4 regions of the Stutzerimonas sp. NM35 genome follow, and region 4 is predicted to be linked to each of the others. Evidence: predicted binding sites of a transcription regulator. Region 4 holds the regulator's gene; each other region holds the start of a gene.
What was found. Region 4 encodes FliA, which starts transcription of late flagellar genes. Its sites were predicted from a motif close to CTAAAGTTTNNNNNNNNNNNGCCGNTAA; they were not measured.
Positions count from the first base shown of each region.

Region 1: a site for FliA is predicted at 3,534-3,561, ahead of ACYCFC_RS11205 (methyl-accepting chemotaxis protein). Genes of this name have one in related genera too.
Region 2: a site for FliA is predicted at 2,326-2,353, ahead of ACYCFC_RS04905 (chemotaxis protein CheW). Genes of this name have one in related genera too.
Region 3: a site for FliA is predicted at 2,245-2,272, ahead of ACYCFC_RS05690 (methyl-accepting chemotaxis protein). Genes of this name have one in related genera too.

Region 1 covers NZ_CM137728.1:2,409,135-2,416,797, forward strand. Annotated here, with positions in the region: gene hrpA (ATP-dependent RNA helicase HrpA) at 1-1,695, opposite strand, end outside; gene ACYCFC_RS11205 (methyl-accepting chemotaxis protein) at 1,784-3,469, opposite strand; gene fadD1 (long-chain-fatty-acid--CoA ligase FadD1) at 3,756-5,444, opposite strand; gene ACYCFC_RS11215 (MaoC family dehydratase) at 5,934-6,404, shown strand; gene ccoM (cytochrome c oxidase subunit CcoM) at 6,815-6,925, opposite strand; gene ACYCFC_RS11225 (hypothetical protein) at 7,104-7,268, opposite strand; gene ACYCFC_RS11230 (aspartate-semialdehyde dehydrogenase) at 7,316-7,612, opposite strand.
Region 2 covers NZ_CM137728.1:1,015,570-1,023,232, forward strand. Annotated here, with positions in the region: gene ACYCFC_RS04895 (GNAT family N-acetyltransferase) at 1-36, opposite strand, end outside; gene ACYCFC_RS04900 (4Fe-4S binding protein) at 189-2,303, shown strand; gene ACYCFC_RS04905 (chemotaxis protein CheW) at 2,410-3,315, shown strand; gene ACYCFC_RS04910 (DNA polymerase II) at 3,380-5,743, shown strand; gene ACYCFC_RS04915 (DUF3079 domain-containing protein) at 5,852-6,058, shown strand; gene ACYCFC_RS04920 (TIGR04211 family SH3 domain-containing protein) at 6,069-6,746, opposite strand; gene ACYCFC_RS04925 (hypothetical protein) at 7,003-7,311, opposite strand; gene ACYCFC_RS04930 (protein kinase domain-containing protein) at 7,409-7,663, opposite strand, start outside.
Region 3 covers NZ_CM137728.1:1,180,122-1,187,784, forward strand. Annotated here, with positions in the region: gene ACYCFC_RS05685 (MerR family transcriptional regulator) at 1-351, shown strand, start outside; gene ACYCFC_RS05690 (methyl-accepting chemotaxis protein) at 488-2,122, opposite strand; gene ACYCFC_RS05695 (undecaprenyl-diphosphate phosphatase) at 2,398-3,228, shown strand; gene ACYCFC_RS05700 (ABC transporter substrate-binding protein) at 3,303-4,250, opposite strand; gene ACYCFC_RS05705 (ABC transporter ATP-binding protein) at 4,247-5,098, opposite strand; gene ACYCFC_RS05710 (FecCD family ABC transporter permease) at 5,098-6,141, opposite strand; gene ACYCFC_RS05715 (FecCD family ABC transporter permease) at 6,144-7,181, opposite strand; gene ACYCFC_RS05720 (TonB-dependent receptor domain-containing protein) at 7,241-7,663, opposite strand, start outside.
Region 4 covers NZ_CM137728.1:555,134-562,796, forward strand. Annotated here, with positions in the region: gene flhA (flagellar biosynthesis protein FlhA) at 1-38, shown strand, start outside; gene flhF (flagellar biosynthesis protein FlhF) at 54-1,334, shown strand; gene fleN (flagellar synthesis regulator FleN) at 1,426-2,253, shown strand; gene fliA (RNA polymerase sigma factor FliA) at 2,271-2,996, shown strand; gene ACYCFC_RS02630 (chemotaxis response regulator CheY) at 3,263-3,637, shown strand; gene ACYCFC_RS02635 (protein phosphatase CheZ) at 3,658-4,452, shown strand; gene ACYCFC_RS02640 (chemotaxis protein CheA) at 4,464-6,638, shown strand; gene ACYCFC_RS02645 (protein-glutamate methylesterase/protein-glutamine glutaminase) at 6,687-7,663, shown strand, end outside.

The DNA.
Region 1 (7,663 bases), 1.9 Mb from region 4:
GCGCCAGAGGTTGATCAGCGCGGCAAAGTCCGAGTCAGGGTCCTTCCACTGCGCATGCGCCTGGTCGGCCTGCTGCTGGCGATCCGCCGGACGCTCGCGCACGTCCTGCACGGAAAGCGCGCTGGCGACGATCAGCACCTCCGTCAGGCTGCCCTGCTGCGCGGCTTCCAGCAGCATGCGACCGAGGCGTGGGTCGATGGGCAGGCGCGCCAGTTGCCGACCGAGCGGCGTCAGCTGGTTCTCGCGGCTGACCGCCGAAAGCTCCTGCAACAGGTTGAAGCCGTCGCTGATGGCCTTGCCATCCGGCGGTTCGATGAAGGGGAAGTCCTGAATGTCGCCCAGCCGCAGATGGAGCATCTGCAGAATGACCGCAGCCAGGTTGGTACGCAGGATTTCCGGATCGGTGAATTCGGGGCGAGAGAGAAAATCCTCCTCGCTGTACAGGCGGATGCAGATACCCGGCTCGACCCGCCCGCAACGGCCCTTGCGCTGGTTGGCGCTGGCCTGTGACACCGCCTCGATGGGCAGGCGCTGAACCTTGGCGCGGTAGCTGTAGCGGCTGATGCGCGCGGTGCCGGAGTCGATCACGTAGCGGATGCCCGGCACGGTCAGCGAAGTTTCCGCGACGTTGGTGGCCAACACGATCTTGCGCCCGGCGGCGGGCCGGAAGATGCGCTGCTGCTCGGCAGGACTCAGGCGGGCATACAGCGGCAGCACCTCGGTAAAACGCAGATTGGCCTTGCGCAGCACCTCGGCGGCGTCGCGAATTTCGCGCTCGCCGGGCAGAAACACCAGTACGTCTCCGGGGCGCTTGCCGATGGATCGCTCGTGAGCCTCGATCTCATCGAGCGCGGCGAGGATGCCCTGATCGACAGTCAGATCGTCCTCGACGCGGTTGCCGTCCTCGTCGGTCTCGGCGGCCAAGGGTCGATACCAGGTCTCCACCGGATAGGTGCGCCCGGAGACCTCGATGATCGGTGCATTATCAAAATGCTTGGAAAAACGCTCCAGATCGATGGTCGCCGAGGTGATGATGACCTTCAGATCGGGCCGGCGCGGCAGCAGCGTCTTGAGGAAGCCCAGCAGGAAGTCGATGTTCAACGAGCGCTCGTGGGCCTCGTCGACGATGATCGTGTCGTACTTCTCCAGGAAGCGGTCGTGCTGGGTCTCGGCCAGCAGAATGCCGTCGGTCATCAGTTTGATCAGCGTGCTGTCGGTGCTCTGGTCCTCGAAACGCACCTGATAGCCCACCAGCTCGCCCAGCGGCGTACCGATTTCCTCAGCGACACGCATGGCAACGCTGCGCGCGGCCAGCCGGCGCGGTTGGGTGTGGCCGATCAGACCGTGTACGCCGCGACCGATTTCCAGGCAGATCTTCGGCAGTTGAGTGGTTTTGCCCGAGCCGGTTTCACCGGCGATCACCAGCACCTGATGCTTTTCCAGCGCAGCCTTGATCTCGTCGCGCTTGGCGGCGATGGGCAAGGCATCATCGTAGCGGATGGCGGGCACGCTCTGTCGGCGCGCCTCGACCTTGGCCGCCGAGGTCTGGAAGCGCTCCAGCCACTGGGCGAGTTTGCCCTCGTCCGGTTTCTTGCGCAGCTCGTGCAACTGCCGGCGCAGGCGATGGCGGTCGGCGTTGAAGGCTTGGTCGAGGTTCTTGAACAGGGTGTCGAAAGCGGGCGTTGCGTCGGTCATGGACAGCCGTGGGGCAATTCGTGAAGGACGCGATTGTCGCATACTGCCGGGGCCGAGCGTTCGGCCCCGGAAGCGCCATCGGCAAGGATCAGATACGGAACTGACCCACCACGCGCTGGAGGTTTTCCGCCAGCGCGTTGAGTTCGCGGGAGGTGTGCGCGCCCTGGGCGGCGTCTCTGGCGACACCATCAACGGCATCGGCAATGTGGTGCACGCTGCGGTTGATCTCTTCGGCCACGGCGGTCTGCTCCTCGGCAGCGCTGGCGATCTGGGCGTTCATCGAGTTGATGGTGCCGATCAGCGCGGCGATGGCGTCCAGCGACTCGCCGGCCTGGTTGGCCTGGGCCTGGCTGGCCTCACCCTTTTCCCCCGTACGCAGCATGGTCGCCACGCTGTGGCTGGTAGCGCTCCGCAGACGGTCGATCATGCCCTGAATTTCTCCGGTGCTCTGCTGGGTGCGGCTGGCCAGCGCGCGCACCTCGTCGGCGACCACGGCGAAACCACGCCCGGCCTCGCCAGCCCGCGCCGCCTCGATGGCTGCGTTGAGCGCCAGCAGGTTGGTCTGCTCGGCGATGGCGCGGATCACGTCGAGCACTCCGACGATACCCTGCACATCCTGCTGCAGGCCTTGCAGCGATTCACCACTGCCACGCAATTCGCCGACCAGCTCGTGGATCTGCTCGATACTGCTGTCGACCACGCGCTTGGCTGCGAGCCCCTGCTGATCGGTCTCGCGCGCGGCCTCGGCGGCACGCTGGGCACTCATGGCGACTTCGCTGGCAGCAGCGGACATCTCGTTGATCGCGGTAGCCACCTGGTCGGTCTCGTGGCGCTGGCTTTCCATGGCCTGCTCGGAACGATGGGCCTGCTCGGCCACGGCGCCCACCAATCCGGCGAGCTGGGTGGTGGTGCCAGCCACCTGCTGCACCAGGACGTGGATTTTCGCGACGAAACGGTTGAACGACGCTGCCAGGTCACCCAGCTCATCCGTGCTGGTAACCGGCAGGCGCTGGGTCAGATCGCCGTCGCCGGCAGCCATGTCGTCGAGGTTACGCTTGATCAGCAGCAGCGGGCGCAGCAATGCGTTGCTCATCATCAGCACCAGCAGTCCCATCAGCGCCAGCAGCGCGGCCGCCGAGCCCAGCATGATCATCACCAGCGCATCGATCCGCGCCTGGAACTCCGCACGCGCCGCCTGCACGTCACGCTCGACGCCGTCGAGGTTGAGCGCGGTGCCGAAGACCATGTCCCACTTGGGTAGATGCAACGAGTAGCCCACCTTGGGCACGATGACCTTGTCCGCGCCGAGCAGGAAGCTGTAGCGAACGTAATGGCTGCCATCCATGCCGGCGCGGACCAGTTCGCGAATGGGGTAGCGGCCTTCGGCGTCCTGAAAACCGTAGAAGCTCTCGCCGATGCGATCACCGGTGTTGCCCTGGAAAATACGCAAGGTCTTGCTGTCGTAGCCCCAGAAGTAGCCTTCCGTGCCGTAGTTCAGTTCCTGCAGCACGGCGACGGCCTTGGCGCGGGCGTCCAGATCCATCGCGGCAGAGGCTTCGTAGATCGGCTTGATGGCGTTGTAGCCGATGTCCACGTAGTGCTTGAGCTCGGCCTGTCGATCCCGGATCAGGCTGTCACGTGTTTGCGCCTCCTGCTCCTCGGCAAGGAGCTGAAGCCTTTGAACGCTAATGGCACTGAGCAGGATCGCCAGCAGCAGGATAGGCCCAAGGGCCAACAGCAGGAGTTTCGTTCGGAGGCGCAGGCTCGCAAGCATATCGTCTATTCCTAAAGCAACCATCGACCGGCGCGGACGAAGGTATCGGGATGTCGGGGAACGCTTGTCGGCAGCGGCTACGGCTTCTTTACCCTGGCAAGGAGAAAAACCTCTAGAACGGGCCTCACAGCCCTGTTCCGACCTGCAGGCAGACGCGGACCGGCGGTCCGGCTCGTACATTTTCCGTGCCGCATGAACGCCAACGCCCCGATGATTATCGGGGCGCTGTGGTTGCCGCTGGCTCAGCCGGTTGCCTGCGTGCCGCCGGGAATCGGCGGATAGGCGGTCACTTCTTGCCGAGCTTGCGCAACTCCTCGTCACGCAGTTCGCGGCGCAGGATCTTGCCGACGTTGGTCGTCGGCAGGCTGTCACGAAACTCGACGGCCTTGGGCCGTTTGTAGCCGGTCAGGTTGTCATGCATGTGCTGCATCACCTGCTCCCTGGTCAGGCTCTCGCCGGGCTTGACCACGATGAACACCTTGATCGCCTCGCCGGATTTCTCGTCCGGGACGCCAATCGCGGCGCATTGCAGCACACCCGGCAGGGTCGCAAGCACGTCTTCCAGCTCGTTGGGATACACATTGAAGCCGGACACCAGAATCATGTCCTTCTTGCGGTCGACAATACGGATGTAGCCGTCTTCCTGAATCAGGCCAATGTCGCCGGTCTTGAACCAGCCGTCAGCGTCGAGCACTTCGTCGGTGGCTTCCTGCCGCTGCCAGTAACCCTTCATCACCTGTGGACCCTTGATACACAGTTCGCCGATCTCGCCCAGCGGCAGGTCCTGACCGTCATCGCTGATGACCTTGAAGCGGGTCGAAGGCACCGGGATGCCGATGGTGCCGATCTGGATGTGCTCGATCGGGTTGACCGAGGCCGCCGGGCTGGTTTCGGTCAGGCCATAGCCTTCACAGATGGCGCAGCCGGTAACCTGCTTCCAGCGCTCGGCAGCGGCCAGCTGCAGCGCCATACCGCCCGACAGCGTGATCTTGAGTCCGGAGAAGTCCAGTTTCTGGAAATCCTGGTTATTGCACAGGGCCACGAACAGGGTATTGAGCCCAACGAAACCTGTGAAGCGGTACTTCGACAGGTCCTTGACCATCGACGGCAGATCGCGTGGGTTGGTGATGAGGATGTTGTGATTGCCGATCAGCATCATCGCCATGCAATGGAAGGTGAAGGCGTAGATGTGGTAGAGCGGCAGCGGCGCGATGAGGATCTCGCTGCCCTCGTTCAGGTTCGAACCCATCAGCGCCCGGCATTGCAGCATGTTCGAGACGATATTGCTGTGAGTCAGCATCGCACCCTTGGCCACGCCGGTGGTGCCGCCGGTGTATTGCAGCACGGCGATGTCGTCGCGGGCCGGATTGGCCTCCTGCGGGGTCTTGCCACGCCCAAGCGCCAGAGCGTCGTTGAACCTGACCGCTTTCGGCAGGTTGTAGGGCGGCACCATCTTTTTCACATGCTTGATCACGGCATTGACCAGCAGGCGTTTGAAGGTCGGCAGCATGTCGCCGACTTCGGTGATGATGACGTGCCTGATACCGGTCTTGGGCAATACGCTTTCGGCCAGGTGCGCCATATTGGCCAGGCAGAGCAGTGCCTTGGCACCGGAATCGTTGAACTGATGCTCCATCTCGCGAGCGGTGTACAGCGGGTTGGTGTTGACCACGATCAGGCCAGCACGCATGGCGCCGAACACGACGACGGGGTACTGCAGCAGGTTGGGCAGCTGGACGGCAATGCGGTCGCCCGGCTGCAGGTCGGTGTGCTGCTGGAGATAGGCGGCGAATTCGCCGGACAGCCGGTACAGCTCACCGTAGGTCAAAGTCATGCCGAGGTTGCTGAAAGCCGGCTTGTCTGAGAAACGCTCGCAGGACTGCTTGAGCACAGCCTGGATGTTCTGGTATTCGCCGGAATTGATTTCGCTTTCGACCCCGACAGGATACTTATCCTTCCAGAAGTTCTCGGTCATGACCCCACTCCTAAGCGACAGCTTTCTGCGCATGGCAGCTATTTTGTTGTGATTTGTTAATTTTGCGCCATTAAAACGGGCAAAAAGTGGGGCGAGGTTAGCAGCTTTAAAACTGTCCGAACAGCGTCCGGAATATAGAAAATCGACATAAAGTGACCAACAAGAAGAGAACAGTCATTGGCTTCCTGAATGACCGGCTCCGCCAAAACAAGGCTTGATGGCTGACCGGGGGAGCTGGATCACTGTCGTGAATCTTGCATCAGGGCTGGCGCTGCGCCTCTTGGCAGCCAGGCGAAGGGAGGCTCGTCAAACAGGTCGAACGCCTGAATCTCGTCTCCCTGCACGACAGTGCTCTGAGGACAAGATCGCAGCATGCCTCTAGAATGCGACCGCCATCTTATATGTTGCGGTCGCTTCGGCGCGCTCATGCCCTACCGGACCGGCAGGCAGCACCCCGCAGCGATCCGGCCCTACACCCGAGGAAACATGATGACCACCATCAGCAACACGCCCTATGCCGCTCTGGAAGTCGGTCAGACGGCACAATACGAAAAAACCGTCGAGGAGCGGGATATCCAGCTGTTCGCGGCCCTGTCGGGTGACCGTAATCCGGTGCATCTGGATGCGGAATATGCCGCTGGCACCCTGTTCAAGGACCGTATCGCCCACGGCATGCTCAGCGGCGCGCTCATCAGTGCCGCAGTGGCTTGCACCCTGCCAGGACCGGGCACCATCTACCTGGGCCAGACGATGAGCTTCGTCAGACCGGTGAAGATCGGCGATACCATCACCGTCCGTATCGAGATCCTCGAAAAGCTGCCCAAGAACCGCGTGCGCATCGCAACCAACGTATTCAACCAGAACGATGAACTGGTCGTGGAAGGCGAAGCACAAGTGCTGGCGCCGCGCCGGGCGGAAACCGTCGAGCTGAAGGAGCTGCCGCCGATCAGCTTCGGCTGATAGCCCGTCGCGACTTGAAGAGGAGCGCCGCCCGACCGCTCCCACGACATGCACGTCCGAACGTGTGGGAGACTCTATGTTCCCCTTCAAGCAGTACATAAGGGGCGATAGATCTTCCACAGGCGGTTCATCTTATCGGGTAGGTCGGGTCACGCTTCACCGACCCAACGGGCGAGCAGCCAGACGCGATTAGATGTTGAGCGGTCAGATATGGATGGTCGCATTACACCGTCGGATCGTCGGATTACGCCTTCGGCTAATTCGACCTGCGACAGCCTGCGCTTCGGATAGACGCAGAACGCCCTGGCCAGCCAGGACATCGATCTTCCCGCCATTGTCGAAAAAGCGAACGAAAAAAAGGGCGACCTAAGTCGCCCAAATGCCTTGCGTGCTCTGTTGCACCAGCCGGATCAGCGCTTCTTTTGCGCATCCCGCCAGATGAAATATCCGAAGCCCCCGAGGAAGACGACCATCAGGCCGACTGTGACAACCCCGGCGAGCACCACATTATCGACGAACATGATTACCTTCCTCCAAACCGTTGTGCTTGTCCGATGGCTGCACGTTACTCCGCTGAGCGGATAAAAAATTGACCGATGTCAATAGGCGCAAAGCCTTGGAACACAGGCGCCACGCAAGCTGACCTGGATCAAGAAAACAGGGGTATCGGAGGGATGTTGCGAGAGGGTAACAACACTTTTACGAACGCTTCTTCGGCTTGCCTCTGGCTTTCTTCTTCGGCTTGCCCAGCGGCAACGCCTGCTCGAAAGCCTGGCGCATCTCCTCAAGGCGCTTGTCCTTGATGTCGTGAATACGCTTTTCACGCTCTGCGCTGAAATCGATCAGCTTTACTTCACTGCTCATAAGACTGACTCGCGTTCCGGCTACCAGGTGTCTTCAATAATACTGCTTCAGACTTGTACATCGACCCAGAGCCCCTGACGTGGCAGCTCGCCGAGTGCCTGCTGATCCTCTTCGGCGGTTTCGCCTTCGGCCAGTTCCTCTGCCGTATAGCCACGCCGCTGACGCCGACGCTGCTCGTCGCGCTGCATCTGTTCAGCCTCCTGATGATGTCGGCGATCCAGTTCCACCTCGCTTTCCTTGACGCTCGGTTCCACCGGTGTGACAGGCGCGATATCCGGACGCGGCTTGACCACGTCTTGCTGGGCATTGACTTGAACGACTCCGGCTGGGATGACTGGCAGCATCTTCGCTCTCCGTGCAGCATGACCGGCCCGTGCCTGAACAGAGCCCGTACC
Region 2 (7,663 bases), 460 kb from region 4:
TTCATCGTGCCGAACCTGTGCGTCTTGATGGCTCATGGGGGACTTCCTCCTGCCTGTTTGCCCGTGCGGTTGCCTTTCGGATAGACCCTGTCCGGCACTGAAGTACTGCCTGATCGACCGGCAAGTCGCATGGTGCCGGTGCGGGTGCTCGCTAGCATGAGAGCACAATAATAAGGTTCGAGGCCCCCATGACCGGCTGCCGCTTTTCGTCGTATGCCCGTGCGCTGCTGATGCTGCTGATCCTCGCCAGCCCGTCAGGCTACGCCCAGGAAATGGACGCCTGGATCATGCAGCTGTTCCCCAAGGCCACGCGCATCGAGCCGAAGCAGGAAGAGCCGCCGGTCTACAGTGTCTACCAGCTCGACGAGTTGATCGGCTATGCCTTCGAATCCAGTGACTACTCGAATCTGCAGGGTTTTTCCGGCAAGCCGATACGCTTGCTGATCGGCATGAACCCCCAGGGTGTGCTGGCAGGGGTGAAGGTATTGGAGCACCACGAACCGGTGTTCCTGCATGGGCTGGGCGAGCAGTCGCTGTACGATTTCGTCGATCAGTACCGTCTCAAGCCCATTGGCAAGCCGATTATCGTCGGCGGTCGGCAGGGTGCCAGCGAAGGTGACTCGGTCACGCGAATCGATAATGTCAGCAAGGCTACGGTCTCGGTGGTCATTCTCAACGAGACGGTTCTGCTGTCGGCCCTGACGGTCGCGCGCAAGCTGCTGGACGGCTTTGCCAGCAGTCCCTTGGCAACGCCGAAGATGGATCTTTACGAGCCGCTCGACTGGAATCAGTTGCTTGAACGCGGCCTCGTTCAACACTGGACCCTGACTCGTGAAGAGGTGGAAAAAAGCCTTGGACATGAGCTCGATGGCTATCCGGAACTGGACCTGGACCAGCCAGCCTTCGCCGATCTGCATTTCGCCTACCTGAATGCGCCCCTCATCGGTCGCAACCTGCTCGGTGAGGCGGGTTTTGCACGGCTCAACGAGGAACTGAAGCCGGGCGAGCAGGCCTTGCTGGTGATGTCTTCGGGCATGTACCCCCACGTCCCGGACGACTTCGTGCCGGCCACGGCGCCCAGTCGCATCGTGCTGATGCAGAACGAGCATGCCATCGAACTGCACGACATGAACTTCAATAACGGCGCGGTACTGGATGCGCTCGACTCGCCCATCAGCGATGGCGAGGCACATATCTTCCGCATCAAGTCGCACGCGGCATTCAACCCGGCGCAGGCGTCCGGCTTGCGTCTGATCGCGCAGTTGCGGCGTAATCATCTGGTGGAAACCAAGGTCGATTTCACCCGTGATTTCCAGCTCGATGCGCAGCTGTTCGATATCCAGGAAGCCAAGGCCGAGGCCAGGCCCGTACCGATCTGGTTGCGTATTTGGCAGGAGCGCTGGTGGCAGGTCGGCCTGCTGGGGCTGTCGCTGATGGTGCTGAGCGGGGTGTTCATCTGGCAACATCGCATCAGCCAGCAGAGTCGGGGCTTCCATCTGTTCCGCGCGGGCTTCCTGCTGTTTACCCTGGTATTCATCGGCCTGTATGCGCAGGGCCAGCTGTCGGTGGTGAATATCTTCACCCTCTTGCTGGCGCTCGCGAAGGACTTCGATATCCGCGTGTTCCTGATGGATCCGGTGATCTTCATCCTCTGGAGCTTCACCTTCGTCACGCTGTTCATCTGGGGGCGTGGCGTATTCTGTGGCTGGTTGTGCCCCTTCGGTGCGCTGCAGGAAATGCTCGGCTGGGTGGCCAAGCGGCTGCGCATTCGCCAGTGGAAGATTTCCGAGCCCCTCCATCTGCGTCTGCAGTGGCTCAAGTACCTGATACTCATCGGCCTGGTGCCTGCGGCCTTCTATTCGCTGACCCTGGCCGAGCGGCTGGCGGAGGTGGAGCCGTTCAAGACCAGCATCACGCTGTTCTTCGTGCGCTCCTGGCCGTTCGTGCTCTATGCGCTGATCCTGCTCGGGCTTGGGCTGTTCGTGCACAAGTTCTATTGCCGCTACGTCTGCCCGCTCGGAGCCGGGCTGGCGGTACTGGGCAGATTCCGGCTGTTCTCCTGGCTCAGGCGCATCGATGCCTGCGGTCAGCCCTGCCAGCATTGCCGGAATCACTGCGAGATCGGCGCCATCCGGCGCGATGGTCGCATCGACTACGATGAGTGCATCCAGTGTCTGGAATGCATCGTCATTCTCAACAACGAGGATCAATGCGTGGCCAGCATCAGCGCCCGCAAGAAAATGCAGAAAGCCGGCAAGCAGGTCGACCTGATCGCTACCGATGCTTCGGTGCCCGCCTCATGAAGGGAAAAGTCGCGCCGCCGGACTGAAGATTCCGCCAGGCCGGTCGATAGTGTCCTGTATCGAGATGATTCCCGGTGACGAACCGGCTTTCTCCACAGGACCATGCATGGATACTTTATCGGCCACCGGCTCTCTGTCGCTTCTGCTGTTCACGCTTCGCAGCGGCAAACAGATGGCGATCAATCTGTTGAAGGTCAGCGAGATCATTCCGACCCCCTCGCTGATCCGCCTTCCCGAATCGCACCCGCATGTGCGCGGCGTCGCCACGCTGCGAGGCCAGCCGCTATCGGTCATCGACCTGAGTCTGGCCATCGGCATGCCGCCCCTGCAGGATGCCCAGGGTGGTTGCCTGATCGTTACCGAAATCAGCCGCTTCAAGCAGGGGCTGCACGTGCAGTCGGTGGTCAGGATCGTGCATATTTCCTCATCGAAGATTCTGCCGCCGCCTTACGGGACACGTGCCAATTCCTTTATTACCGGCGCGGCGGAAATCGACGGTCAGCTGGTGCAGATTCTCGACGTGGAAAAGGTGATTCTGAATATCGTGCCGGCCCCGATCGAAGCCGATATGTCCCAGCTCGATGACCAGGATGCGCAGCTGCTCGGAGAAACCCGGGCGCTGATCGTCGATGACAGCCAGGTGGCCCTGCACATGTCGCTGGCGGCGCTCGGCAAGATGGGCATCACCTGCCACGCGGTGCGTAGCGCCCGTGAAGGCTTTGCGACGCTTGACCGCCTGAAAGGCACCGCCGAAGCGATCAATGTGGTGGTCTCGGATATCGAAATGCCTGAAATGGACGGCTATTCCTTTACCCAGGCGCTGCGCAGCCACCGGGACTATGCCGACCTCTATGTGCTGCTGCACACCTCGCTGGACAGCACCATCAGCGCCGACAAGGCCAAGGCTGCCGGGGCTAACGCCATTCTCACCAAATTCTCGCCGCCGGAAATCACCAAATGCATGTTGCGTGCGGCGCGGGTGATCCATCTGGGTGAGGATGCGTCGGCCTGAGCGGATGCCTTCATGCAATGCCGCGTAGAATAGATCGCTTCGAGCAACATTGAGGTGGTCAGCGGTGGATCTACAGCAGGGTTTCGTCCTGACCCGGCATTGGCGCGACACGGCTGCAGGCACCGAAGTGGAGTTCTGGCTGGCGACCGATGCCGGGCCACGGCGGATTCGCGTGCCCTGTCAGCCTTCGGTTGCCTTCATTCCTGCCGAACAATGCGAACAGGCGCGGTTACTGCTCAAGGACGAGCGTGACGTCGAACTGCGTCCGCTCGATCTGAGCGACTTCCATCAGCGCCCGGTGGTTGGTCTGTACTGCAAGCAGCACCGGCAACTGATGAACCTCGACAAGCGCCTGCGCCAGGCTGGACTGGATGTCTACGAGGCCGATATCCGTCCGCCGGAACGTTACCTGATGGAGCGTTTCATCACCGCGCCGGTCAGCTTCAGCGGCACGCCGGATGCCGAAGGCGTGCTGGTCGATGCGCAGATCCGGCCTGCGCCGCAGTACCGCCCGCGGTTGCAACTGGTTTCCCTGGACATCGAAACCACGGCCACGGGCGAGCTGTATTCCATTGCCCTGGAGGGCTGCGGGCAGCGTCAGGTGTATATGCTCGGCCCGGCCAATGGCGAGGCCAGCGCGGTGGATTTCCAGCTTGAGTATTGCGACAGCCGCAGGCAGCTGATCGAGCGGCTGAACGACTGGCTGGCGCAGCATGATCCCGATGCGATCATCGGTTGGAATCTGGTGCAGTTCGATCTGTGCGTGTTGCGCGAGCAGGCGCAGCGTCATCAGGTGTCGCTGCGTCTCGGGCGCGCTGGCGAGGAGATGGGCTGGCGCGAGCACGGCAGCCGGCGCAACCACTTTTTCGCCGCGGCGGCAGGACGGCTGATCATCGACGGCATCGAGGCGCTGCGTTCGGCGACCTGGAGTTTTCCTTCGTACAGCCTGGAGAACGTCGCCCAGACCCTGCTTGGCGAAGGCAAGGCCATCGATACGCCCTATCAGCGGATGGACGAGATCAACCGCATGTTCGCCGAGGACAAGCCGGCACTGGCGCGCTACAACCTCAAGGACTGCGAGCTGGTCACGCGCATCTTCGCCAGAACCGAATTGCTGACCTTCCTGCTGGAGCGCGCCACCGTCACCGGCTTGCCGGCTGATCGCAGCGGTGGTTCGGTGGCTGCGTTCGAACATCTGTATATCCCGCTGATGCACCGCAAGGGCTTCGTCGCGCCGAACCTGGGCGAGCGCCCGCCACAGGCCAGCCCCGGCGGTTTCGTGATGAATTCCCGGCCCGGTCTTTACGAGTCGGTGCTGGTGCTGGACTACAAGAGCCTGTATCCGTCGATCATCCGCACCTTTCTCATCGACCCGGTGGGCCTCGTCGAGGGCATGCGCCAGCCAGCGGACAGCGACTCGGTGGCAGGTTTTCTCGGGGCGCGCTTCTGCAGAACGCGGCATTGCCTGCCGGCCATCGTCGAGCGTGTCTGGCAGGGCCGCGAGGCGGCCAAGCGCGAGGGCAACATGCCGCTTTCGCAGGCCCTGAAGATCATCATGAATGCCTTCTATGGCGTGCTCGGTTCCAGCGGCTGTCGTTTCTTCGACCCGCGCCTGGCGTCCTCCATTACCCTGCGCGGGCACGAGATCATGCGCAGGACGCGCGAGCTGATCGAGGCCCAGGGCTACCGCGTGATCTACGGCGATACCGATTCCACCTTCGTCTGGCTCAAGCGCGCGCACGGCGACGAGGATGCCGCGCAGATCGGCCAGGCGCTGGTGCGCCATATCAACCAGTGGTGGCATGAACACCTGCAGCGCGAGTCTGGTCTGAGCAGCGCGCTGGAAATCCAGTTCGAAACCCACTTCAAGCGCTTTCTGATGCCCACCATTCGCGGCGCGGAGGAGGGCAGCAAGAAACGCTATGCCGGGCTGGTCACTCACGCCGATGGCAGCGAGGGCCTGGTGTTCAAGGGGCTGGAAACCGTTCGCTCCGACTGGTCGCCGTTGGCCCAGCAGTTCCAGCAGGAGCTGTACCGGCGCATTTTCAAGCGCGAGCCCTATCAGGACTATGTTCGCGACTACGTGCGCAGCACCCTGGCTGGCGAGCGGGACGAGCTGCTGGTGTTTCGCAAGCGGTTACGGCGCCGGCTGGACGACTATCAGCGCAACGTGCCGCCCCATGTACGCGCCGCACGCATCGCCGATGACTACAATCAGCGGCAGGGCCGGCCACGGCAATACCAGAGCGGCGGCTGGATCAGCTACCTGATGACCCTGGCCGGGCCGGAACCGCTGGAGGTGCGGCGTGCGGCCATCGACTACGACCACTACGTGACGCGCCAGCTGCAGCCAATCGCCGATGCCATCCTGCCGTTCGTGAACGACAGCTTTTCAGCGCTGATCGATGATCAGCTCGGTCTGTTCTGAAGATTGAGGCCCGGACGCCGGGTGCGCCGTTTCTTGAGCATGATCAAGTTCAACCCTGGGATCGCTGGGTAACCTGAGGTCGTCCATCTGCTGCAGGCCGAGGTCGGCATGGCCAAGAAGTTTCCCCTGAATCCCCCGCATCCCGAGCGCATCTGCTGGGGCTGCGACCGCTATTGCCCGGCGGATTCGCTGGCCTGCGGCAACGGCGCCGACCGTACCCAGCATCCCTCGGAGATGATCGGTGAGGACTGGTATCTGCACGGCGACTGGGGCGATCTGATCGCCAGTGACAATCCCGAGAGAAAACTCGCCTGAATCCTCAGCCTCAGACCCAGCCGCTGTTGCGCTTGCGGCCACGGGTCAGCGCCGGGAGGATCAGTCCGACCAGCAGGCCGGCACCGGCGATGCTGCCACCGTAGACCATGTAGCGCATCAGTACCTGGTTGTTCTCGTCACCCAGCCGCGCCTGGGCGTCGCGCAGTTCTGACTGGGTGGCGGTGAGCGCTTCGTCGAGCGCTGTACGGCGCGCCTCCAGCTCGTCGATCAGCGCCTTGCGTGAGTCGAGGGTTTCCTGCATGCCCTGTACGCGGGCCTGCCAACTGTCATTGATGGTGCGCAGCTCTTCACTGAGTTCGGCAACCTGCTGCTCAAGTTGCGGCAGGCGCTCTGCCTGGCCAGGAACGTTCTGCAGATCGCTGCTGCGAATCCAGACGCGGTCGCCATTTTCGCCGCGTACCTGGCTGTAGTCGCCGCTGGTCTGGAGCAGCTCGACCTTCTGTCCGGAACTGAGGGTGCCAACGATGCGATAACCGTCGGTCGGACCGCTGCGTACATAGGTGTTCAGGCTGTCGCTGACCCAGCGTTCACTGCTCGCCTGCTGAGCTTGGGCCGGTACGGTGACGGCCAGCAGCGTACCCAGTACAGCGGCGCGAAAGGCGCTGCAGCAAGGGGCCGGCCTGGAAAAACGGGAAATAAGTGCAGGCAGATGACGAGATAAAGGCATGACGGTCTTCGCGTTGAAAAAAGATGAAGGCTTCGGTGAGCGGACCTGCGCGAAAGCGGACCCGGAGCCGGCGAGTTCCTTTGCAGCGTGTCGCGATAAGCGAAGGGGCAGATATACCGGCAGGAGGATGTTTTCTCCCAGGGTTGGGCCTGCGACCCTGTAATGCTGCAGACAGGACTGACAGCGGGAGGCTCCCGGGGTTCATTAAATCTTCATCATTCAGATCAGTGCCGACGCGATACAGCCTGCCATCTGGCTACAGCAGCTCGACCGCATGTGCCCGGATCAGCACCTGCTCCTGGCGGAAGCGGGTTTCCAGCGAGGCGCGGTAATTCGTCCACCAGGCGCGGTGGAGTTCGGACGCCATTACTTCGTAAATGATCAGCTCGTCACGCACGGCATGGCTGTCTTCTTCACACCACAACCCATTGACTGGCGCGCGGGTATGGGCGGTCAGGCCGCCGAACTGCTGCATCAGTTCGTCACGGACCTCGGCAAACAGTGGCTTGGGCAGGGCTTTTCCGTCATTGTCGTAAAGCGGGAGCAATAGCTGGATCAGGTGCATGGCGCAGGTTCCGATGGGTCATGAGGCTCATCCATACGACCACTGGCAAACGGGCACAGCACTGTGATGTGGATCAACGGCGGGCCCGCCTGTTGCCTCAACGCACCAGTAGTACGACCAGCGCCGCAGCCAGCGCCAGCGACAGGCCTTGCCAGAACAGCACCGGGTTGCGTTCCATCAGAGGTGGTCTGGCCCTGTTGAGAAAGGCCTGGTTCGGCTGGCGCAGCTCGAAGACGAATTCGGACAGCTCTTCGTAGCGTTTGTAAGGGGCAGGGTGCAGGGCCTTGCGCAGCACGTCGTCGATCCAGGCCGGTATTTCGCGGTCATGGTTACGGATCGGCTGATAGTGGAG
Region 3 (7,663 bases), 620 kb from region 4:
AACGGTTACCGCAGTTACCACGACGATGCGGTATTGGCGCTCAAGCTGATTGCAGCCGGACAGCGTGCGGGCTTCAGTCTGGACGAGTTGCGGGCGCTGCTGCCCAGTGATCTTGCCAGCTGGGAACATGGCACCCTACTCGACACGTTGCGTCGCAAGGTACAGGACATCGAGGCGCTGCAGGCACAGCTCACGCAAAGCAAGGCCCAACTGGTTGAGCTTATGCAGCAGATCGAAGCCAAGCCGCAGGACATGGATTGCGCCGCTAATGCCCGGCGTGTGCTGTCTGAAATGCAGTTGGTAGAAACGGTCAGCGGTCCGGCCTCCAACCCAAAGGCCCGTCGCCGTTAGAAGCATTCTCTGGAGTGCGTATGTGCTATCGCTTCCTTGCCGGCAACGCGTGCCGGGCTTGGTGCGTCTTGGAAGTAAGCCTTCATCAGCGTTGCGCATAGCTCCTGGGTTGCGGGAGCTATGCGCGCCGCTATGACTAGACCTTGAACTGCCTGAGCAGCCGGTTCAGCTGTTCTGCCAGCTCGCCCAGCTGCTTGCCGGCAATGCTCGATTGCTGCGCGGCGCTGGTGCTTTCGTGAGCAAGGCCGGCGGCCTGGGTCACGTTCTGGTTGATGTCTTCGACCACATGAGTCTGCTGCAGTGTGGCACTGGCAATCGAGGCATTGAGCCCTGAAAGATTGCGTAGCGCCTGGGCAATCTGACCAAGGCTCTCGCCCGCCTGGCTGGCCTGTTCGACGGTGGCCTGGGTGGCGCGATTGCTTTCCATGATGACGTTGACGGCAGCACCGGAATTCTTTTGCAGCCGCTCGATCATCGTATGGATCTCAGCCGTCGATTGCTGAGTGCGCTGTGCCAGCAGTCGTACTTCGTCCGCCACGACAGCGAATCCACGGCCCTGCTCACCGGCGCGCGCCGCCTCGATGGCCGCATTGAGTGCCAGCAGGTTGGTCTGGTCCGCGATCGAGCCGATGACTTCCAGAACCGAGCCTATCTTGGTGGTTTCATCCGCCAATGATTGAATAACGTTGACGGCCTGGCTGATGGTGCTGGAAAGCTGGTCGATCTGTTGCAGGCTGGCTTCGATGTTCTGCTGACCAAGCCCCGCCTGTTTATCCGCTTCACCAACCTCATTGGAGGCATGCTCGGCGTTTTTCGCCACTTCCTGCACCGCGTAGGTCACCTCGTTGACGGCAGTGGCAACCAGCTCCATTTGCTGAAGCTGCTGCTGGCTTTGCTGGTGCGTCTGCTCGGCAAGTTTCTCCAGTGTGCCGGATGACTGATCCAGCGAGCTGGCGGTATCCGATAGCTGGCCGATCAGCTTGCGCAGCTTGCGGCTGAAGGCATTGAAATCGCGGCTCAGGGCGGTCAGCTCATCGTTGCCGGAGACATCGAGTTCGCGCGTCAGGTCAGCCTCGCCGCTGGCGATATTGGCCATGGCCTGCATCGAATGCCTCAGCGGCTGCGTAATGCTGCGGATAAGAATGGCAACCATGACTGCCAACAGCGTTGCGATAGCCAAGCCGATCAGCGAGAAGCGTACCAGGTAGCCCTGGAATTCCTTTTCCACGTCGTCCACATAAATGCCCGAGCCGATGATCCAGCCCCAGGGCTTGAACAGTTGGACATAGGAAATTTTCGGTACGGGATTCTTCTCGCCGGGTTTGGCCCATTCGTAATCCACCAGTCCAGCGCCCTGCAGGCGTGCCACCTTGACCATCTCGTTGAACAGCTCCTTGCCGTTCGGGTCCTTGCTTTTGGACAGATCCTGGCCATCGAGCTCTGGCCGCATGGGATGCATCAGCATCGTTGGACCCATATCGTTGATCCAGAAGTAGTCATCCTGGCCATAGCGCAGCACTTTTACCTGCTCCATTGCCGCCTTCTGGGCGGCGGCTGTAGTCATGGCGCCGCTCGCTTCAAGTTGCTGGTAATGGCTGAGGATGCCCAGAGACGTTTCGACGATATTCTGAGTCATGACCTGTTTGCCCTTGTACAGGTCGGTGCGTACCTGCTGCATCATCAACAGGCCGAGAAAGAAGAGCATGGCAACAGATACCAGCGGAATCAGCCAAAGACGTTTACTGATCGGAAAATTACGCAGCATATTCATTGGCTTGAGAGCTCCTGTCGAGGCTTGATCATTATTATCCGTACGCCGGTATTCCTTGGCGTGTGGCATCCTGCCCCAGTCAGCGGGTGGCGATGCCTGATTTTCATAGGCTTGTGAATAGTGTTTCGGCATCGCGCCTGAAAAAATGAGGATGACACCGCAGCGGCGGTGAATTTACTTGTCCGCGGTGAGTCAGAACAGCGCCGAGCTGGCTATCTGGCATATACCTTTGTTGCATATTCAAATGCGGTGGCTGCACTGCTGATGGGGATTGGATGGATCTTTGGCTTGCCTTTCAGGCATTGATTTTAGGGGTGGTAGAGGGCATTACCGAGTTTCTTCCAATTTCCAGTACCGGGCACCAGATCATCGTTGCCGATCTGATTGGTTTCGGTGGTGAGCGGGCGCTGGCTTTCAATATCATCATTCAGCTGGGCGCAATCCTGGCCGTTGTCTGGGAGTACCGGCGCAAGATTTTTGATGTGGTAACCGGATTGCCGAAGGAAAGGCAGGCACAGAAATTCACGGGCAATCTGCTGGTCGCGTTCATGCCGGCTGTGGTGCTGGGTGTGGTGTTTGCCGATCTGATCCACAAATACCTGTTCAATCCGATTACCGTTGCCACTGCGTTGGTCATCGGTGGCGTGGTCATGCTCTGGGCGGAGAAGCGCCCGCATCGCATCCAGGCCGAAACCGTCGATGACATGCGTTGGAGCCATGCGCTGAAGGTGGGCTTTGCCCAGTGCCTGGCCCTGATTCCCGGAACCTCGCGCTCCGGCGCGACCATCATTGGCGGGCTGCTGTTCGGCCTGTCGCGCAAGGCGGCGACCGAGTTTTCCTTTTTTCTCGCCATGCCGACCATGGTCGGTGCGGCAGTGTATTCGGGCTACAAATACCGGGACCTGTTCCAGCCAGGTGATTTTCCGGTATTCGCCATCGGCTTCGTCGTCTCCTTCATCTTCGCCATGCTGGCCGTGCGCGCCTTGCTGAAATTCATCGGTAACCACAGCTATGCGGCATTCGCCTGGTACCGAATCGCTTTTGGGCTCTTTATCCTGGCGACCTGGCAATTCAGCCTGATCGACTGGAGCACCGCTACGGGTTGATGGCTGGAGCCAATTCAGGGCAAGAGTATCTGAGTCGGAGTCGGCAACCCGGTGTCTGGGGTTGCCGGGATCGGTCAGTCCTTCGCCACCGGCTCTGCATCGGCCTTGCCGACGACGATGGCTTCGATATCCTCGATCACCTGCATCGCGGCCAGCGGCCCGCCGGTGGAGGTCCAGAGCGAGCCGTCCACGGGGCCGAAGCGTTTGGCCTGGATGGCTGTCAGTTGCCGGAAAGCAGGGGTTTCCTCGGCCTGACGCATGGCCTCGACGGCCTCGCCGCTGGTGGCGAGGGTACCGATCACCAGCCAGTCGGCGTCGAGCAGCTGCAGCGATTCCAGGCTCAGCGCCATGGAGTGCGTGTGGCCAGCATCCTGTTGGTGGGCCGGGCGACGCAGGCCGACATCTTCGACGATGGTGCTGGCGAAGGACTCCTTGAACATGTAGGACGGCCCCTTGGGATTCCAGCGCGCGATGCTGAAGGTCTCCCCCTGGTGATCCTTCAGGCGCTCACGCGCCTCGACGGTACGTGCTTCGTAGCCTTCGATGAAGGTCCTGGCCTGGGCATCCTGGTTCAGGATGTGGGCGGTGCGCTGGAAACTCTCCTGCCAAGGGCTTCCCCAGTTGTAGGTGACGACGGTAGGGGCGATCTCGTTGAGGATCGCCAGCTGCTCCGGTTTCACCGGGCCGGTGAGGATCAGGTCGGGCTGCAGTTCCAGCAGGGTTTCCAGGTTGGGGTTGTCGAGATCGCCGACCACCTTGATGCCGGCGGGCATCTTGTCTTCGAGATAGCGGGGAGGCGCGGCCTGACCACGACCATTGACGGTGCCGACCGGCGCCACACCGAGGGCCAGCGCGCTGTCGAGGTCGCTTTCACTGAGGGTGATGACTCGCTGCGGTTCGGCCGGAACGGTCACCGGGTTGCCCAAGGCGTCTTCCACCTGCCGGGTGTCCGCGAGTACTGGCAGTGCCAGCAGGCCGCTCAGCAGTGTCGCGGCGAGGTTTCGTAGGTTCCTGTCGATCATTGCGTTGCATCCTCTTGAACGAATTCGGGCACCTGTGCGGTGCGGGTATTGGCCGACGTGGCAGCCGCCAGCGACCGGCGCCTTGGAACGATCACCGGCGCGCCGTCACCGGGCGCAGGCAGGATGTCCACGTCGGTGTCGTAGAGGCGATCCACCAGATGTTTGGTCATGACCTGGCGTGCCGGCCCCATGGCCTGGATCTGGCCATCGGCGAGGGCGATCAGCTCGTCGCAATAACGCGCCGCGATACCCAGGTCATGGATGACGATGAGCACCGTGCGGCCTTCCTGAGTGATCCGGTGCACGGCCTCCATCACCTCGGCCTGGTGGCCGATATCCAGCGCGCTGGTGGGCTCGTCGAGCAGGATCAGGTCGGTGTTCTGCGCCAGGATCATGCCCAGCCACGCACGCTGCGCCTGGCCGCCGGAGAGCGACGAGGCCTGGCGCCGCCAGATGGCATCGAGCTGCATGGCCTCCCGCGCGCGGGCCACCTGCCGCGCGTCTTCGTCGCTCCACTGGTTGAACCAGCCTTGGTGCGGATGGCGCCCGTACTGCACCAGTTGTTCGACGCGAATGCCTTCGACCATCACTGGACGCTGGGGCAGAAAGGCCAGTTGTCGGGCCAGGCTCTTCATCGAATAGCTCGACAGCGACTGCCCTTGGATGTCCACCTCTCCGCCTTGCAGCGGGAGTTGGCGCGCCAGCAGCTTGAGCAGTGTGGACTTGCCGCTGCCGTTGGGGCCGACGATGCCGATCAGCCGGCCCTTGGGCAGCGAGAAGGAGATATCCCGCAGGATGACCTTGTCCTGGTAGGCAAAATGCAGATTCCGAGCGTGCAAGGCAGTCATCATTCAGCTCCTCGTCTGTCCTTGACCAGCAGGCCGAGCAGCAGAATGCCGCCCAGCAGCCGGGTCATGATGCCGGTGGGAATTTCCTCGGGCTGGGCCAATACCCGCACCAGGGTGTCGCTGCCCAGCAGCAGCACCGCACCGCACAGGGCTGACAGCCAGATGGGGGCGAGATTGCCGCGCGCCAGCCAGGACGCGAGGATCGGTGCGGCCATGGCGATGAACACCACCGGCCCGCCGATGGCCGTACCCAGCGAGGCGACCACGATGGCCAGGCCGAGCACACCGAGCTGTACCAGCGGCACCCGTACGCCAAGGTTTCGCGCCGTGGCATCGCCGAAGCGCAACAGTGCCAGCGGGCGGTTGAGCAACACCATCACGGGGCAGAGCACCAGCAACACCAGCACGATGGGATTGACCGTCTGGTAGCTGACCCCGGCGAAGTGGCCCATGGTCCAGAGGTAGATGTTGCCCAGATGGGTCAACGGCTGGGTTGCCATGGCGAAATCGCCGAGGGCGCCGAGCAGCTCGGAGAGCGCAATACCGATGATGATGAACAGGTAGCCTTGCTCGCCGGGCCGACGGCACAGCGTGAAGAGCGCGGCTGCCGCCAGCAGCGCACCCAGCGGGGAGGCCCACCAGGGCCAGCTGCCCAGCGTCAGGTACAGGGCGAAGCCGACCACCGCCAGTGACGCGCCCTCGTTCACGCCGATCATGTCCGGGGTGGCCAGGCGGTTGCGCACCAGGGTCTGGATCAGGCAGCCGGCCATGCCCATGGCGAAGCCCGCCACGATGGCCGCCGCGACCCGCGGCATACGGATCTTGAACACCATGATCTCGTGCAGCTTGCTGCCGTTGCCGGCCAGGGTGGCGAGCACGTCGCGCACGCCCATGTTGCCCGAGCCCAGGCTGATCGCCAGCACCACCAGCAGCGCGAGCACTACCGACAAGAGGGCGAACATCAGCCAGTTGCGACGGTGCAACAACAGGCTCATCGCGCCCAGACGCAAGGTCCAGACGCCGGTTGGGGTAACGGTCGCCATGCCTACCTCACCGCCAGCAGTGAACGGAAACCGCCGCGCAGCACGATGGCGATCAGCGCCGGCGCGCCCAGCGCGGCCAGCAGGGTACCGACCGGCAACTCGTAGGGTTGCAGCAACCAGCGTGCGAGCACGTCGGCGGCCAGCAGGAATGCCATACCGAACAGAGTGGAGAACAGCAGTTGCCGCAGCAACGCCACCGGTTCGATCATGCGGGCGCAATAGGCGGCCAGAAAACCGACGAAACCGATGGGGCCCGCGAGGGAAATCGCACAGGCGATCAGCAGCGTCGAGGCGGCCAGCACGCCCAGGCGTACCCAGGTGGTATGAATGCCCAGCGCCCGCGCCTGGCTGTCGCCCATCTGCATCAGCGTCAGCTTCCGACAGAGCAGGGCGGCCAGGACCAGGCCGAACAGTGCGACTGGTGCCACCGTAGCCAGGGCATCCAGGCTGGAGGCCGACAGCGATCCCAGGTTCCAGAAACGGAACTGCTCCAGCGCGATGCGCGTACGCAGAAGCATGAAGTTCGACAGGCCGCTGAAGATCGCACCCAGGGCAACGCCGGCGAGGATCAGCTTCAGCGGGCTGGCCTGACCGAGCATCAGCCCGATCACCAGCACTACCAGGTTGCCCAGCAGCGCACCGGCGCCGGACCACAGCAGGTAACCCTGGGTGGACTCGACGCCGAAGAAGATCAGGCCGATCACCAGCCCCAGCACCGCACCGGCATTGACGCCGAGCAGGCCGGGTTCGGCCAGCGGGTTGCGTGTCGCGCTTTGCAGCAACGAGGCGGCGATCGCCAGGCTCGCACCGACCACCAGCGCTGCCAGGGTGCGGGGCAGACGCAGCGTATCGACCACCATGGCCAGTTTCTCGTCCGCCACGGCGAGCGGATCGCCCAGCAGATAGCCGAGCACGTCACCCGCGCCGTAGACACCCGCGCCGATACTCATCGAGAGCGCCAGCAACCCCAGCAGCAGGCCGCCGCCACACAGGATGACGGTCTTCTGATGGCCGGGAAGCGACTGGTTAATCGTTGCCATTGTTCATCTGTTACTACTCCGATGAAACCCGGCGGTCGAAACCACCGGGGGTTGGTGGGTCAGATGTCGTAGCTGAAGCCCACGAACAGCGTGCGACCCATGAGGATGTTGTCGATCGACTGCGCAACCTCGTCGCGCTTCTCATTGGTCAGGTTGTTGAGTCCGCCGCGGAGCGTCAGCTCGTTGGTGGCCTTGTAGCGGGCGCCGACGCTGAGCGTGTGGAAAGCACCGGACTCGACTTCGGGCTGTGCGGCCGAGACATAGACGAACTGGCTGCCCGTGTACTGGTAGTCCAGGTTCAGGTCGAGGTTCGGCAGGGCGGACCAGTCTACACCGATGTTGGCCATGTGCTGCGGCGTGTTGCGCAGGGGCTCGTCGGTCTCGCGGTTCTCAGCGTCCGCATAGGTGTAGTTGGCGCGCAAGCCAATCGCATCGCTGAAAGCGTAGCGGCCTTGCAGCTCGTAGCCCCTGACGCGCGCCTT
Region 4 (7,663 bases):
AGCAGGTCACCATCGTTGCGACGGTGGGTCAGAATTAACCGAGGGTACAGGCCATGCAGGTCAAACGTTTCTTCGCAGCCGACATGCGCATCGCCATGAAGATGATTCGTGACGAGCTGGGCGCCGATGCCGTGATTACGGGCAATCGCCGTGTCGCCGGCGGCGTCGAGCTGACCGCTGTGCTCGATTACCCGATGGAACCGGTCGTCTCGAAGCAACCGAATGCGGCGCTCGAGGCCGAACTGCGCAAGACCCAGGCGCGAATCGCCAGCGCCCACGCCGAGCTGAGTGCGCCGTCACGCGCGCAGGCCGGCAAGGACCGTCAACTGCTTGACGATAAGCCGGCTGCGGTCGCCCAGGCGACACCTTCCGCACCGACGGCTTCGCTCGATTCCCGTGCGGTCGAGGCCATGCACAGTGAGTTGCAAGGCCTGCGCGAGTTGATCGAAGTGCAGCTGGGCTCCATTGCCTGGGGCCAGGAGCAAAGCCGCCGCCCGCAGCAGGCTGGCCTCTGGCGCCGTCTGCAGCGTATCGGCCTGCCGGCTGATCTGTCGCGCAGCCTGCTGGAGAAGGTGTCCACCGTGGCCGAGCCGCGTCAGGCATGGCGCATGCTGCTGGCGCATCTGGCGCAATCGATCAAGGTCAGCAAGGTCGAGCCGCTGGAAGAGGGCGGCGTCATCGCTCTGGTCGGCCCGGCCGGTGCCGGCAAGACCACCACGCTGGCCAAGCTGGCGGCGCGCTACGTGCTCAAGTACGGGCCGCAGAGTATCGCCCTGGCGAGCATGGACAACTACCGTATCGGCGCTCAGGAGCAACTGAGAACGCTGGGTCGTATCCTCGATGTGCCAGTCGTTCAGATCGACCCTGCCCAGCCGCTGGGCAAGACGCTGCAGCCCCTGGCGCGCAAACGCCTGATTCTCGTCGATACCGCCGGGCTTCCGGCAGGTGATGCGATGATGCGCATGCAGCTCGAAACCCTGGCCGATCGTGGCATCAAATCGAAAAACTACCTGGTGCTGGCGGCAACCAGCCAGAGCCAGGTATTGAAGGCAGCCTGGCACAACTATCGCCGTTGCGGGCTGGCGGGCTGCATCCTGACTAAGCTGGATGAGGCCGGTAGCCTGGGTGACGTGCTTGGGCTAACGATTAGCCAGCATCTGCCGATAGCCTATCTGGCCGATGGACCGCGCATCCCTGATGACCTGCAGTTGCCTCGCAGTCATCAATTGGTCAGTCGGGCGGTAAGCCTGCAATTGGACGAGTCTCCCAGCGAGGAGACCATGGCAGACATGTTTACCGGGTTGTACAACGGATCATCACGGAAGGTCGGATGAAGGCTTGGTCCCGTGATACAGACAATGAAGACGCGTTCCGGCTGAACGCATCGATGGCCCTGTGGCCCCAGCAAGATATAGGCGTGTGAAAATGGGTACTCATCCCGTACAGGTGATTGCAGTGACTGGCGGCAAGGGTGGCGTCGGCAAGACCAACGTGTCGGTCAATCTGGCGCTGGCGTTGGCCGATCTCGGTCGCAGGGTGGTGCTGCTCGACGCCGACCTTGGCCTGGCCAACGTCGATGTGCTGCTGGGTTTGACCACCAAGCGTACCCTGGCCGATGTCATCGCCGGCGAATGTGATCTGCGCGATGTGCTGATCCAGGGGCCGGGCGGCATACGCATCGTGCCCGCGGCTTCCGGGACCCAGAGCATGGTGCAGCTGTCCAGTCTGCAGCACTCTGGGCTGATCCAGGCATTCAGCGACATTGGCGATGATATCGACGTGCTGATCATCGACACCGCCGCCGGTATCGGTGATGGTGTGGTGAGTTTCGTCCGCGCCGCACAGGAAGTCCTGCTGGTGGTGACGGACGAGCCGACGTCGATTACCGACGCCTATGCCCTGATCAAGTTGCTCAACCGTGACTACGGCATCAGCCGTTTCCGCGTGCTGGCCAACATGGCACACGCACCGCAGGAAGGGCGCAATCTGTTCGCCAAACTGGCCAAGGTGACCGAGCGCTTCCTCGATGTGGCGCTACAGTATGTGGGGGCGGTGCCCTACGACGAATCTGTGCGCAAGGCCGTACAGAAGCAGCGTGCCGTCTATGAGGCGTACCCGCGCGCCAAGTCTTCGCTGGCGTTCAAGGCCATCGCACAGAAAGTGGATACCTGGCCGCTGCCGGCAACTCCGCGCGGCCATCTGGAGTTCTTTGTGGAGCGCCTTGTCAGGCCCGCCGCAGACACTCACGAATGACACCGGCTGGATTGGGTATGTATTACAGCAAGGCTCAGGCAAAAGACTCGCAATACCAGCTCATCGACCAGTACGCGCCGTTGGTCAAGCGCATCGCCTATCACCTGTTGGCGCGCTTGCCGGCGAGCGTGCAGGTGGATGATCTGCTGCAGGCCGGCATGATCGGGCTGCTCGAGGCATCGAAGAAATACGATTCGGGAAAAGGCGCGAGCTTCGAAACCTATGCCGGTATTCGCATTCGCGGGGCCATGCTCGATGAGGTACGCAAGGGCGACTGGGCGCCGCGCTCGGTGCACCGCAACTCGCGCATGGTCAGCGAGGCGATTCGGGCCATCGAGGCGAAAACCGGTCGCGACGCTAAAGATCACGAGGTTGCAGCCGAACTTGAATTGAGTCTGGATGAGTACTACGGCATTCTGGGTGACACTCTGGGCAGCCGCCTGTTCAGTTTTGATGATCTGCTTCAGGAAGGCGAGCACGGAGAGTTCGGTGAAGATGCCGCCAGCGCGCATCCCGAGCCGTTTCGTGATCTCGAAGACGAGCGTTTTCAGCAGGCGCTGGCCGAGGCCATCAGCAACCTGCCGGAACGTGAAAAGCTGGTGCTTTCGCTGTACTACGACGAAGAGTTGAACTTGAAGGAGATCGGCCAGGTTCTGGGGGTCAGCGAGTCGCGGGTGAGTCAGTTGCACAGTCAATGCGCGGCACGTTTGCGTGCCCGCCTCGGTGAGTGGCGCGCGCGCTGACGCCGGTTTGCAAAAAGCATTCGAGGCCGCTTTCTACAGGGCGCCTCTAGAAACGTAGGCGAGGCAGTCAGCGCAAGGCAAAAACAGGCGAAAAAGCGCAGTTTACGAGTTGTAAATGAGCATTTTGAGCCTGTTTTTAACGCAGCGATGACAACGCAGGTAGTTTTTAGAGGTGCCCTACAGGCTTTATCGATGAAGCCCGCAGAAAAGCCGTGAGCAGGGCTTTGGGGATTTCGGGATTTACGGAGGTGTACTTGGACAAGAACATGAAAATCCTCATCGTTGACGACTTCTCGACGATGAGACGGATCATCAAGAACCTCTTGCGCGATCTGGGTTTCACCAATACCGCCGAAGCGGACGACGGCACCACCGCGTTGCCCATGCTCAAGAGTGGCAGTTTCGACTTCCTCGTGACTGACTGGAACATGCCCGGCATGAGCGGCATCGACCTGTTGCGTCATGTGCGCGCCGATGAGCGCCTCAAGCACCTGCCGGTCCTGATGGTCACCGCTGAAGCCAAGCGCGACCAGATCATCGAAGCCGCACAGGCCGGTGTTAACGGCTACGTGGTCAAGCCATTCACGGCCCAGGTGCTCAAGGAAAAGATCGAGAAGATCTTCGAGCGCGTCAACGGCTGAAGTAGCGCCGCGAGGGTACTATGACGCAAGCAGAACAAAGTCTTGTGGAGTTTGAAGCGACTCTGCGAGCCCGTGCGCCTCAGCTGCTCGAAAGTCTGCAGCAAGGCCGCCTGGATGATACTGCGCAGATGCTCAATGAGCTTAATCAGATTCGCAACAACAGCCTCTATCATGAGGTCGGCAAGCTCACGCGCGAACTGCACAACGCCATCGTCAAGCTCGAGATGGATACCAGCGCCACGGGCGGCGATCCATCGCCGATCACCGATGCGACCGATCGCCTTTCCTATGTGGTGACGATGACCGAAAAGGCGGCCAATCGCACCATGGATCTGGTGGAAGAGTCGACGCCACTGGTGAACTACGTCAGCTACGAAGCCCAGAGCCTGACGGCTGACTGGCAGCGCTTCATGCGCCGGGACATGAATGCTGAAGAGTTCAGGGATCTTGTCCGCCGGGTCGATTCGTTTCTTCAGCGCTCCATGAACGATGGCAGTCAGCTCTCGCAGAATCTCAGCGAAATCATGCTGGCTCAGGACTTTCAGGATCTGACCGGGCAGGTGATCAAGCGGGTCACCCGACTGGTCAGCGAGCTCGAAAGCAACCTGCTCAATCTTGTGCTGATGGCCGGTCAGGTCGATCGCATGGCGGGTATCCGGCACGACTGCGAGTCGATACGCCTGGAGCAGGAAAGACAAAAACGAGAAAAAGAATCTTCCAATGGTGAAGGTCCGCAGATGCATGCCGATATACGAGAGGATGTCGTGTCCGGTCAGGATGATGTCGACGACCTGCTTTCGAGCCTGGGCTTTTAGGGGATGTGAATATGAGCTTCGACGCCGATGAGGAGATTCTCCAGGACTTCCTGGTAGAGGCCGGCGAGATTCTCGAACTATTGTCAGAGCAGTTGGTGGAGCTGGAAAGCAGCCCCGACGATACCGCCTTGCTCAATGCGATTTTTCGCGGTTTTCACACGGTAAAAGGCGGTGCCGGCTTTCTCCAGCTGCATGAGCTGGTCGAGTGCTGCCATATCGCCGAAAACGTTTTCGACATCCTGCGCAAGGGTGAGCGTCGCGTTGAACCGGAACTGATGGATGTCGTGCTGCAGGCACTGGACGCCGTCAATGCCATGTTCAATCAGGTGCGTGAACGCACTGAAGTGACCCCGGCTACACCTGAACTGCTGGCCGCATTGGCGCGCCTGGCCGAGCCGGCCAGCATGGATGCCCCGGCTGCCGAGCCTGTCGCTGTTGCGCCAGAGCCTGAAGCCGCGACTGCGGATAACGAGTTCGAGCAGTTGCTCGGTGCGCTGGACGATGCGGCGGGCAACGCCTCTGCTGCCGTCGCTGACGATGAGATTACTGACGCTGAATTCGAATCGCTGCTCGATCAGCTGCATGGCCAGGGACAGTTCAAGATCGATTCCGGCGCCGCACAGATTGCTTCTGCGCCCAGGGCTAGCGAGGCGCCTGTCAGCGATGAGATCACCGACGATGAGTTCGAGGCGCTGCTCGATCAGTTGCACGGAAAGGGACAGTTCGCCGAAGTACCTGCCGCCGCTGAGCCGCAGCAGGCAAGCGCCGATACCACGACTGTTTCCGCTTCTGCTCCCGCTGCAGGCGGCGATCACATCACCGATGATGAATTCGAGGCCTTGCTCGATCAGTTGCATGGCAAAGGCAAGTTCGAAGCGGAAGTGGTCGCACCAGCATCTGCGCCCGCTTCAGCCAAGCCGGGCGCCGCGCCGAAAGCTGCTGCAGCGAAACCCGTAGCCGCACCCGCCAAGGCTGCCGCCGCGCCTGCCAGGGCCGCGGCGGAAAAACCGGCCAGTGAAGCCGAAACCACGGTACGCGTCGATACGGCGCGGCTCGACGAGATCATGAACATGGTCGGCGAGCTGGTGCTGGTGCGTAACCGGTTGGTGCGGCTGGGTGCCGACAGCGGCGACGAGGCCATGTCCAAGGCAGTGTCCAATCTCGACGTGGTCACTGGCGACCTGCAAAGCGCGGTGATGAAAACGCGCATGCAGCCGATCAAGAAGGCCTTCGGTCGGTTCCCGCGTCTGATCCGGGACATGGCGCGCAACCTGAAGAAAGAAATCAATCTTGAGCTGATCGGTGAGGAAACCGATCTGGACAAGAACCTCGTCGAGGCTCTGGCCGATCCGCTGGTGCACTTGGTGCGTAACGCGGTCGATCATGGCATCGAGATGCCGGATGAGCGCGAAGCCGCAGGCAAGCCGCGCACCGGCAAGGTGGTGTTGTCCGCCGAGCAGGAGGGTGATCACATCCTGCTGATCATCAGTGACGACGGCAAAGGCATGGATGCCAACATCCTGCGTGCCAAGGCTATCGAGAAGGGCATGCTGGACAAGGATGCAGCCGAGCGACTGAGTGATCTGGAGTGCTACAACCTGATCTTCGCGGCGGGTTTCTCGACCAAGACGGAGATCTCCGACGTCTCCGGTCGTGGCGTCGGCATGGATGTGGTCAAGACCAAGATTTCCCAGCTCAACGGTACGGTCAATGTCTTCTCCGCCAAGGGCCAGGGCTCGCGCGTGGTGATCAAAGTGCCGCTGACATTGGCGATCATGCCGACCCTGATGGTGATGCTGGGCAACCAGGCATTCGCTTTTCCGCTGGTCAACGTCAACGAGATTTTCCATCTCGATCTGTCCCGCACCAATGTCGTCGATGGTCAGGAAGTGGTGATCGTGCGTGACAAGGCGCTGCCGCTATTCTATCTCAAGCGCTGGCTGGTGAAGGACGCGCAGCAGGAGGAGCAGCGCGAAGGTCATGTGGTGATCCTGAGTGTCGGTAACCAGAGCATCGGCTTCGTCGTCGATCAGCTGGTGGGCCAGGAAGAGGTGGTGATCAAGCCGCTGGGCAAGATGCTGCAAGGCACACCAGGCATGTCCGGTGCGACCATCACGGGCGACGGTCGGATAGCTCTGATCCTCGATGTGCCGAGCATGCTCAAGCGTTACGCACGCAGGATCTGATCAGTTGGACAGCGCTCCCTGGGGGAGCGCTGTCGCTAGGAGTGTTTTATGGCAGTCAAGGTCCTGGTAGTGGACGATTCCGGCTTCTTTCGGCGCCGTGTATCGGAAATCCTCTCTTCAGACCCGAATATCCAGGTGATCGGCACCGCCACCAACGGACGAGAGGCGATTGACCAGACGCTGGCGCTCAAGCCCGACGTCATCACCATGGATTATGAAATGCCGACAATGGATGGCATTTCCGCGGTGCGGCAGATCATGCAGCGTTGTCCGACGCCGGTACTGATGTTCTCCTCGCTGACTCATGAAGGCGCGCGCGTCACGCTGGATGCGCTGGATGCCGGGGCGGTGGATTTCCTGCCGAAGAATTTCGAGGATATTTCGCGCAACCCGGACAAGGTCAAGCAGCTGCTCTGCGAGAAAGTGCACACCATCTCGCGCAGCAATCGGCATTACGTCAGTCCTCGCACGCCGTCGGCGGCTCCGGTTGGCCGCACGGCGGCAGCGCCGGCAGTGCCCGCTTTCACCGCGCCGCGCAGTACGCCAGCACCGGCGCCGAGCCCGGTTTCGCCGGCGCCACGGCGCAAGGCCTACCGGCTGGTCGCCATCGGCACGTCCACAGGTGGTCCCGTGGCGCTGCAGCGGGTGCTGACCCAGCTTCCGGCCGGCTTCCCGGCGCCCATCGTGCTGATCCAGCACATGCCCGCCGCGTTCACCAAGGCCTTCGCCGAACGTCTGGACAAGCTCTGCAACATCCGTGTCAAGGAAGCCGAAGATGGCGATCTGCTGCGTCCCGGCCTGGCGTTGCTGGCGCCCGGTGGCAAGCAGATGATGGTCGACGGGCGCGGCGCGGTACGCATTCTGCCCGGTGACGAGCGGCTCAACTATCGCCCCTGTGTCGACGTGACTTTCGGCTCTGCCGCCAAGGCGTTCAATGACAAGGTTCTGGCGGTGGTCCTCACCGGCATGGGCGCCGATGGTCGTGAGGGCGCACGCATGCTCAAGCAATGCGGCAGCCAGGTCTG